One region of the Paracidovorax sp. MALMAid1276 genome, then DNA from elsewhere that is predicted to be linked to it. Evidence: predicted binding sites of a transcription regulator. Region 1 holds the regulator's gene; each other region holds the start of a gene.
The links. The regulator sigma-54, encoded in region 1, starts transcription at its own class of promoters, with help from an activator protein. The targets are predictions, from matches to a motif close to TGGCANGNAANCTGCTTT.
Positions count from the first base shown of each region.

Region 2: ACOQFS_RS04435 (ANTAR domain-containing response regulator) is a predicted target of sigma-54. The motif match lies at 1,311-1,328, and genes of this name have one in related genera.
Region 3: ACOQFS_RS14725 (pilin) is a predicted target of sigma-54. The motif match lies at 1,547-1,564, and genes of this name have one in related genera.

Region 1 covers NZ_JBMIRS010000210.1:16,979-20,217, reverse strand. Annotated here, with positions in the region: gene lptB (LPS export ABC transporter ATP-binding protein) at 32-811, shown strand; gene ACOQFS_RS16940 (RNA polymerase factor sigma-54) at 811-2,397, shown strand; gene ACOQFS_RS16935 (acyl-CoA thioesterase) at 2,503-2,985, shown strand; gene ACOQFS_RS16930 (THUMP domain-containing class I SAM-dependent RNA methyltransferase) at 2,982-3,239, shown strand, end outside.
Region 2 covers NZ_JBMIRS010000070.1:1,233-4,471, forward strand. Annotated here, with positions in the region: gene ACOQFS_RS04430 (branched-chain amino acid ABC transporter substrate-binding protein) at 1-1,128, opposite strand, end outside; gene ACOQFS_RS04435 (ANTAR domain-containing response regulator) at 1,339-1,965, shown strand; gene ACOQFS_RS04440 (CmpA/NrtA family ABC transporter substrate-binding protein) at 2,468-3,239, shown strand, end outside.
Region 3 covers NZ_JBMIRS010000196.1:71,436-74,674, forward strand. Annotated here, with positions in the region: gene tfpZ (TfpX/TfpZ family type IV pilin accessory protein) at 1-115, opposite strand, end outside; gene ACOQFS_RS14720 (pilin) at 163-693, opposite strand; gene ACOQFS_RS14725 (pilin) at 935-1,480, opposite strand; gene ACOQFS_RS14730 (MBL fold metallo-hydrolase) at 1,692-2,483, opposite strand; gene ACOQFS_RS14735 (CHASE2 domain-containing protein) at 2,558-3,239, opposite strand, start outside.

The sequences.
Region 1 (3,239 bases):
CCCCGGCCCTGGCGGCCCGGCGGGAGAACACCTGCCGGGGGGGGCTGCGCATGCGGGCGATCTTCCGCAGGGCAGCCGGCTCGAAGTGCAGCACCTGGCCAAGTCCTACGGCAGCCGCAAGGTCGTCAAGGACGTGTCGCTGGTGGTGCAAAAGGGCGAGGTCGTGGGGCTGCTCGGCCCCAACGGCGCGGGCAAGACCACCTCGTTCTACATGATCGTGGGGCTGGTGCGCAGCGATGCGGGCGACATCCGCATCGACGGCCAGTCCGTCGCCCACATGCCCATTCACCGGCGCTCGCGCCTGGGGCTGTCGTACCTGCCGCAGGAAGCCTCCATCTTCCGCAAGCTGTCGGTGGAGGAAAACGTGCGTGCGGTGCTGGAGCTGCAGCGCGGCGACGACGGCAAGCCGCTCAGCCGGGACGCCATTGAAGAGCGCCTCACGGCCCTGCTGCAGGAGCTGCGGGTGGACCACCTGCGCGCCTCGCCCGCCATGGCCCTGTCGGGGGGCGAGCGCCGCCGGGTGGAGATCGCCCGGGCGCTTGCCACGCAGCCGCGCTTCATTCTGCTGGACGAGCCCTTTGCCGGCATCGACCCCATTGCCGTGATCGAGATCCAGCGCATCATCGGCTTCCTCAAGGCGCGCGGCATCGGCGTGCTCATCACCGACCACAACGTGCGCGAGACGCTGGGCATCTGCGACCACGCGTTCATCATCAGCGACGGGCGCGTGCTGGCCCAGGGCACACCGTCCGAGATCGTCGACAACGCCGAAGTGCGCCGCGTGTACCTGGGCGAACACTTCAAGATGTGATGAAGCCTGGTTTATCGCTGCGCGTCTCGCAGCATCTCGCGCTGACCCCCCAGCTGCAGCAGTCCATCCGCTTGCTGCAGCTGTCCACGCTCGAACTCTCGCAGGAAGTCGAGCAGATGCTCGACGACAACCCTTTTCTGGAGCGCACGGCCGACGAGGCGCCGCGTGAGGAGTTTGGGCTGGACGCAGAAAACACACCCGCCCAGGCCGATGACTATGGCGCGGATGATGCTATGTTTTCAGGAGCTGCAGGCGCAAGTGCAGCAAGCGCTGAAGGCCAAAATGATGCTGAATCGCCAAGCGCTGGCGCTGCGGACGAGCCCGACTGGAGCGGCGACGGCACGGTGGAGATGGCGCCCAATGATGCGGAGTGGGGCGGAGATGCGCCCGCCCGCAACCGCAACGACGGCGAGGGCGACGAGGCCGACGCCACCGAATTGGCCCGCTCGCACGAATCGCTCACGGCCTTCTTGCACCGCCAGGCCCTGTCGCTGCGCCTGTCCGAGGTGGACTGTGCCGCACTGCGCTTTCTCATCGAGTCGCTGAACGACGACGGCTATCTGGAAGAGCCACTCGAAGAGCTGGCCGCCGCGCTCGCCGGCGCCGAAGACCTGGAGCAGATCGAGGAGCTGGTGCACCGATTCACCGTGGCCCTGCGCCTGCTGCAAAGCCTGGAGCCCACGGGCGTGGGCGCACGCAACCTGGCCGAATGCCTCACCTTGCAGCTCAAGGCGCTCGATGCTGATGAAGAGGCAGACCCCGACACCGTGAAGACGGCGCTCACCATCTGCCAGCAGCCGCTCGAGATGCTGGCCCGCCGCGACATCCGCCGCCTGACCCAGCTGTGCGGCGACGGCGAGGAGCGCACCCGCGCCGCCATGGCGCTCATCGCCCGGCTGGAGCCGCGCCCCGGCCGCAAGTTTGTGGACGTGGAGCGCAACATCATCGTGCCCGACGTCATCGTGCGCAAAGCCGGTCGGGCCAACGGGCGGGACGGCCAGCACAACTTCATCGTTCAGCTCAACCCCGACGTGATGCCCCGCCTGCGCGTGCACGACATCTATGCGGGTGCGCTGCGCGGCCACAAGGGCGGCGAGGGCCACCAGGGCATGCAGCAGCGCCTGCAGGAGGCGCGCTGGTTCATCAAGAACATCCAGCAGCGCTTTGACACCATCCTGCGCGTCTCGCGCGCCATCGTCGAGCGGCAGAAGAACTTCTTCACCCACGGCGAGCTGGCCATGCGCCCGCTGGTGCTGCGCGACATCGCCGATGAGTTGGGCCTGCACGAATCCACCATCAGCCGCGTGACCACCGCCAAGTACATGGCCACGCCCATCGGCACCTACGAGCTGAAATACTTCTTTGGCTCGGGCCTGGGCACTGAAACCGGTGGCAACGCATCCAGCACCGCCGTGCGCGCGCTCATCAAGCAGTTCGTTTCGGCCGAAAACACGGCCAAACCCCTGTCCGACAGCCAGATCGCCGAGATGCTCAAGGAGCAGGGCATCGAATGCGCGCGGCGCACCGTGGCCAAGTACCGCGAGGCGCTCAAGATCGCGCCTGCCAATCTGCGCAAGGCGCTGTAGATACCTGCGCGCTTGGGGCGAGCGCTGGGCGTGCGCCTGCGCCGCTGCGGCCCCTTGCGTTGACGTTGTTTTTTTCTTTTCGTACCCACCTACCGCAGCCCCACCATGGCCCGCATCGTCTTCGACCTTCCCCCGCACTTCGGCTTTGCCACCGAGTTGCAGATCTACATCAGCCATGTGAACCAGGGCGGGCACCTGGACAACGCGCAGCTGCTCACGCTGGTGTCCGAGGCGCGTGTGCGCTTCTTTCAGTCGCTGGGCTACCCCGAGGCCGACGTGTGCGGCCTGTCCATCGTGGTGGGCGACATCGTGGCGCAGTACAAGTCCGAAGGCTTCCACGGCGAAACCATGCGGGTGGAGATGGCACCGGCAGACTTCAACCGCTACGGCTTCGATCTGGTGTTCTGCATGACCGAGAAAGCCTCGGGCCGCGAGGTGGCGCGCGGCAAGATCGGCATCGTCTTCATCGACCAGGCCAGCCGCAAGGTGGCCCCGATTCCGCAGTCCGTGCGCGAACTGCTGGCCGCCCGTGCGGGAGAGCCCGGTTCCCCCGCGCAGCCCGAGCACGTATCCTCCCCATCGACATGAACCATCTCCAACTCTTTCTGCCCTGCGCGGCCGGCGTCGAGGGCTTTCTGGCCGACGAGGTGCACGGCATCACCGGCCTCACGTGGCAAGACCTGCTGGTGGGCCGCGGCGGCGTGCTGCTGCGTGCTTCTTGGCGCCATGCCATGCAGCTCAATCTGCACAGCCGCCTGGCCCAGCGCGTGCTGGTGCAGCTGGCGCACCGCCCCTACCGGTCTGAAAACGACCTCTACAACATGGCCAGCGACGTGGCCTGG
Region 2 (3,239 bases), on a different contig from region 1:
CGTTCCGGCGCGCAGCTCGTACACGCCCACGGCGCCATAGCGCTGCTCGCCCTTCTCGTCCCAGGTCATGGTGCCGATCACCGGCGCATAGCCGTTGATGCTGTGCATGGCCTTGGTGATGTCCTTGGGGTCGGCCGACTTGGCCTTCTGGATCGCGGCCGAAAGCACATAGGTGCTGTCGTAGCTGTAATGCCCGCCATAGGCCGGCGGCTTCTTGTAGGCGGCGATGTACTTTTCGAGGAAGGGCTTGCCGGTGGTGAATTCCTTGGCCTCCAGCACGGGCGAGGTGGCGTAGATGCCGGCGACCATGCCCATGGCCTTGGTCATGTCGGTGGTCTTGATGGTGTCGCCGCCCAGCAGGCTGACCTTGGTGTGGTCCACCTTGCGCAGCGCCTCCAGCAGCGCCAGGGCCTGGAAGTCATTCAGCGTGGAGACGATCACCTCGACATTGGCGGCCTTGAGCTCGGCCGCCAGCGCGTCGAACGCCACCGTCTTGTCGTCGAACGACTTGCGCACCACCACCTCTTTCTTCTCGGCCTTGAGCTGCTCGGCGGCTCCGTCGGCCAGGCCCTTGCCATAGGGCGTGCCGTCGTCCAGCGCGGCATAGCGCGCGGCACCCAGCTGGGTGGCGGCAAACGAGCCAATGGCGCGCGCCTGCAGCGTGTCGTTGGCCACCATGCGGAAGGTGGTGGGAAAGCCCAGCTGCGTGAACTTGGGGTTGGTGGAGATGGCGATCTGCGCGATGTCCTTGGCGGCATACACCGCGGCCGTGTCGATGCTCACGCCCGAGTTCAGGTGGCCGATCACCGCGACCACGCCGGCATCCACCAGCTGCTGGGCCACGGTCTTGCCCGTGGCGGAATCGGCCTTGTCGTCCACCGACACCACTTCCAGCGTCACTTTCTTGCCATCCACGCTGTAGCCGCCCTTGTTCAGTTCGGCCACTGCCAGGTTCACGCCATTGAGCAGGTCTTGCCCCAGCCCGCCCAGCGGGCCGCTCAGCGGCTGCGCCACGCCGATCTTGATGGTGTCGGGCACCTTGCCGCAGCCGGACAGGAAAGCGGCCGCAGCGATGGCCGCGAGGGCCAGGCTGGCCGAGAACCGGCGCCGGTCGATGTGCTTGTTCATGCAGAAAACTCCAAAGAGGTATGTCAAAGTGACCGGATGTATATGCGAGCCGCCAACCCAGCGCCTAGCGGGTATGCCCTGCCGCGTATCAAACTATTAGCAAGTTTCAGGCCCCTCAAGTCCGCAGACCGCCCCTGCCGCACCGCTCGGGGGGGCGTGCACCGGTTCGATGCACCACTTTGTGGCGTAAAAATTGCTTATGCTCGGGGCATGAATGAGGCTTTGCGCATCGTGGTGGTGGCCCCGGACCTGGCGGTGACCGACCCTGACGACGAACACGCCCTGCTGCAGGCAGAGCGGTCGCGTGCGCTGCGCATCGGCCTGCTGGAAAACAACTTCAACCTGGTGGCCACGCTGCCCGCCGACGTGTTCCTGAGCGAGCGGCTGGCCCAGCTGCAGCCCGACCTCATCATCGTGGACGCCGAGAGCGAAGCGCGCGATGCGCTCGAACACGTGGTGATGGCCACGCGCAACGAGCGCCGGCCCATCGTCATGTTCACCAACGACGAAGACACATCGCACGTGAAGGACGCGGTGGCGGCGGGCGTGTCGGCCTACATCGTGGCGGGCCTGGCCCCGCAGCGCATCCGGCCCATCCTGGACGTGGCGATGGCGCGCTTTCAGCACGAGCAGGCGCTGCGCGCCGAGCTGGCGGACGCGAAGACGGAGCTCAAGGACCGCAAGACCATCGACCGCGCCAAAGGCCTGCTCATGCAGCGCCAGGGCCTGACCGAACAGGCCGCCTACGAGAAGCTGCGCAAGACCGCCATGGACAAGGGCCTGAAGCTGGTGGATGTGGCGCAGCGCATGCTGGATGTGGCGGATCTGCTGGGGTAGGCAGGTCGCATCCCCCTGAGGTGCTTCGCACCTTCCCCCTTCTCTCGAATCGCTGCGCGATTCGGGAAGGGGACGCAGCCCTCGCTGCGGGGCGGCCCTTGCTCGGCTGCCCTCGCCTGGGCTGCGTCCAGTTTGACCGCCCTCTCCCTGATGGTGCGCCGCACAAAGGCAGTGCAAATCCAGCACAAGCAGAACGGCAACAGTGATTTTCTAACCAAATAGTGCCACAGCGCTTATCCATCAAGCGATTGAAGCTATCAAAAACGTAGCGATTGGTGCGCCATCGTGGCGCAAACGAAGCTGGCACGCTGCTTGCAATAGAGGTTGCAAGACCAATGACGGTCCCATCTCGCAGCACCGACCCAATGGCGGGCCGGTGCCAGGCAAGGCCTACGGGCCGTTGCCATGGACAAAGGCGTCCCTCTCTGACACCGCAGTTGCCCCGTGCAGCCCGGCAGGAGAGGACGCCTTTTTTGTTTTCAACGCTACGAGGAACCGCACCATGACCGATCTTCTGAAAACCAGTCTCAACCGACGCTCCGTATTGCAGGCCGCTACCGTGGGCGCCGTGGGCATCAGCCCGGCGCTGCGCGCACTGGTGCACGCCCAGGGCTCCGACGCCCCCGAGAAGAAGGAGGTCAAGATCGGCTTCATCCCGCTGACCGACTGCGCCAGCGTGGTCATGGCCTCGGTGCTGGGCTTCGACAAGAAATACGGCGTCACCATCATCCCCACCAAGGAAGCCTCCTGGGCCGGTGTGCGCGACAAGCTGGTGAACGGCGAACTGGACTTTGCCCACGTGCTGTACGGCCTGGTCTATGGCGTGCACATGGGCACGGCCGGCCCGAAGAAGGACATGGCCGTGCTGATGAGCCTGAACAACAACGGCCAGGCCATCTCCCTGTCCAAGGCCCTGGCCGACAAGGGCGCGGTCGACGGCCCGTCGCTCGCCAAGCTGATGGCCAGCGAAAAGCGGGAATACACCTTCGCCGGCACCTTCCCCACCGGCACCCACGCGATGTGGATGCACTACTGGCTGGCGGCCGCCGGCATCAACCCCATCTCGGGCGCCAAGCTCATCACCGTGCCGCCACCACAGATGGTGGCCAACATGCGCGTGGGCAACATGGACGGCTTCTGCGTGGGCGAGCCCTGGAACCACCGCGCCATCATGGACGGCATCGGCATCACGGCCAACACCACCCAGGACATCTGGAAGGACCACCCCGAGAAGGTGCTGGGCACCACGGCCGAGTTCACCAAGAAGTACCCCA
Region 3 (3,239 bases), on a different contig from region 1:
AAGGCCAAGGAAACCAGACTTGAAATACCAAAATAGCCGTAAGCGCAGCAATTCCAAGAGTGATGAGAAAATGGGCGGCTGCTGCCTTCAGGGCAGCCCGGTAGCGATGGCGCATAAGCAATGATTGAATGACCGCTAAAAATTGCCGCCGAGCTTTCGAGCTTAAACTGGAAAGCGGCAACTGGCAGGTACGTAGCGGAAAGCGGTCGTCAAAGCAACCCCGCAACCCCACACCACGGGCGCTCTTGCGGACAGCGGAGCTTGAGGGACACCTGCGTTGTTGACCGTGCCACTACCTGGAGTCAGAACCAACGGAGTGCCTAATGCAGAGCCCACGCCACCACCAAAGGTAATGGTGATTCGTCCTTCTGGCAAGGTAGGGGCTGTGACATCAGCAATCGGGGCGATGGCAATTGAGACCACGTTTGTACCAGCAGTATATTCATAACCATAGCTGCCGACTGCAGGCGCCCCTGTGCCTACATAGGCTACAAGTCCTCCGCTCTGAGCTGAGGCAAACGTATCCATCACCGCAGTCTTGGCTGTTCCCGCCAAGCTCAACCCTTCCGTCACTCTCGCGCGAATCACGTATTCTTGGTAAGCAGGCAGCGCAACAGCAGCCAAAATTCCTATGATGGCTACAACGATCATCAGTTCGATCAGCGTGAAGCCGGATTGACATTGGTGCTTCATAGGTTATTCCTTAGCAGGCTGCTTAAATACTGCTGGAGAACTCGAAAAATGACGACTTTGAGGGGGTCTCACCCCTTGCCGGTTCAAAACAATCGCTTGTAGGCCGTTTTGAGCGGTCGATACTCTTGGCTGCCGTTGGGCAAATCAGTATTTCAGCAGCCTGCTAGTGAGAAATGTGTAGACCGCCGCGCTACGCCACAAAAAAAGGCCGCACAAGGCGGCCTTTTACGGCTAAGCCGTATTAAACGTTATTAAAACGGCAATTGGCGGGCACGTATTTGAAAGAAGCAGTCGTTGCAATGCCGCAGCCCCACACGACTGGACGACCAGATACCATCACGGCGCTTGGAACCGCAGAATTGGTTACCGTACCAGAGCCGGGCGTCAACAGCAGCGGGTTGCCAAGCGTAGTGCCAAGGGTGCCGGCATAGGTGATGGTAATCCGACCAGAGGTGGCTGCCGGCGCGGCGACGGGGGTTGCCGCAATGGCAATAGAAGCTACATTGGTACCAGCGGTATATTCATAACCGTAAGTAGTATTTCCTGCTGCCGGGGCAACGATCGCACCGGTACCTGCGTAAGCTTCAATCGTGCCCTGTGTCGTATTGGCAAATGTTTCCGCAACCGCAGTTTTTGCGGCAGAAGCCAAGCTCAGACCTTCGGAGACTTTGGCGCGAATGGTGTAGTCTTGATAAGCAGGCAGCGCCACCGCAGCCAGAATACCAATAATCGCCACCACGATCATCAGTTCGATCAGGGTGAAACCTTTTTGCAGCGTATGCTTCATGAAAATCTCCTCGGAGTCGGTTTGCAAGTGAACACCTGTCGAACACTTCTTCAGGTTGTCAACACATCAGCACATTGCGTGCCAGCAAATCGTAGGAGACTCTGCTCCCCTGCGTTAGCCTTGTCCCACGCTTATGTTGACGTGTTTGGCATCGGATGCGATGCGTAGGTGACACTTTTGTCCGGCACGCTTGTCATCCGCACGCTGGTTGTTACAACTCGAACACTTGCCCAGCGCTCAGCCACCGGATGTCGTGCGCTGCAGCGCTGGGCTGTGTGTTGCTGTGATCAAAGCGCTTGATTTCCTGCATGATGAGGTCTGTCTCCGAAGGCTTGGTGTGCGTGACGTAGATGGGAAACGACCGTTCTGGGCGCAGTTGGCTGAGTTCCTGGGCGAGTGATTCAGGTGCGAGGTGCAGGCTTTTCGCGGCCAGATCCCTTTCGCGGTTGCTGAAAGCCGTTTCCACGACGAGTTGGCGGACAGGATGGGCATTGACCCATGTCCAAAACGCCGCATTTCTGCCGGTGTCACCGCTGAACACCCACCAGCCGGTATTTCCTTGCGCCGCATAGCCTACGGCCGGCACGGTGTGCACGGCAGGAAGAACCTCCAGCAGCCTTCCGCCCGCCGAAACCTGTTCGCCAAGGGCCAGTGGCACATAACGCAAGAAGGGCTGATGGTGGGTGGGGATGGCGCTGAAATCCGGCCAAATGACGTTGTTGAAGATATGGGTCTGCAACGCCTCGATGGTTTGGGGCAGAGCGTGTATCACTACGGACGACGTTCGCAGCGACGACACCGCGTCCAGCATCAGCGGCAACGCAGCGATGTGATCCAGATGCGAATGTGTGAGGAACACATGGTCGATTCGGCGCATCTCTTCCAGGGTGAGATCACCCACACCGGTGCCCGCATCGATCAGGATGTTGTCGTCGATCAGGAAGGAGGTCGTGCGGCAATCCTTGGCGATGGCGCCGGAGCATCCGAGGACACGAACCTTCATGGCGAAGCCCTATTGCGTAATGGTGAATCGGTAACAAGCGGAGCGAAAGAACTGCAGCTCACGAAGGCGCCCAACTATTTGCTTTCAAAGTTGGTAGCCCCGTCCCATTGGGGCTTGAAGGGTTCCTGGCGCCATTGTGAAACGCGCTCTTCATACAGTGAATACAGCACGTTCTCAGGGTGATCGATCTTCAACTTGGACAAGCTCGCTGTGCATTGTGCCCAGTTCTGCGCGTAGTAGGCAGTGAGGAATTGTCCCCATTCCTTGCCTTCGGTGGCTTGCGAGTCCGTCAAATTTGCCTGCAAGGCCACAGGCCAGAATATGGCCACGGCCTGTGCCTTGCCCTTCACGCGAACGAGGTCGAGTTGCTGCCAGGCGAACTGGGGCGCCAGCGCCTTCGTGCTTTCGCTCACCACGATGGACGTTCCATAGTGCTTCGACAACCCCTCCAGCCGTGATCCCAGGTTCACCGCGTCGCCAATCACCGTGTAGCTACGGCGGATATCCGAGCCCATGTCGCCCACGCACATCATTCCGGTGTTGAGGCCGATGCCTACGCCGATCTCGGGCAGGCCGCGTTGGCGGTGAGACCGATTGATTTCGTCGATGGCCGCGGCCATCTCCTTGGCCGCAGAGACTGCCAGCTGGGCATGGTCCGGCGTGGCCACAGGCGCGCCCCAGAAGGCCATGACGCAGTCCCCCATGTACTTGTCGATGGTGCCCCGGTGGCTGCGGATGATGTGCGTCAGCTTGCTG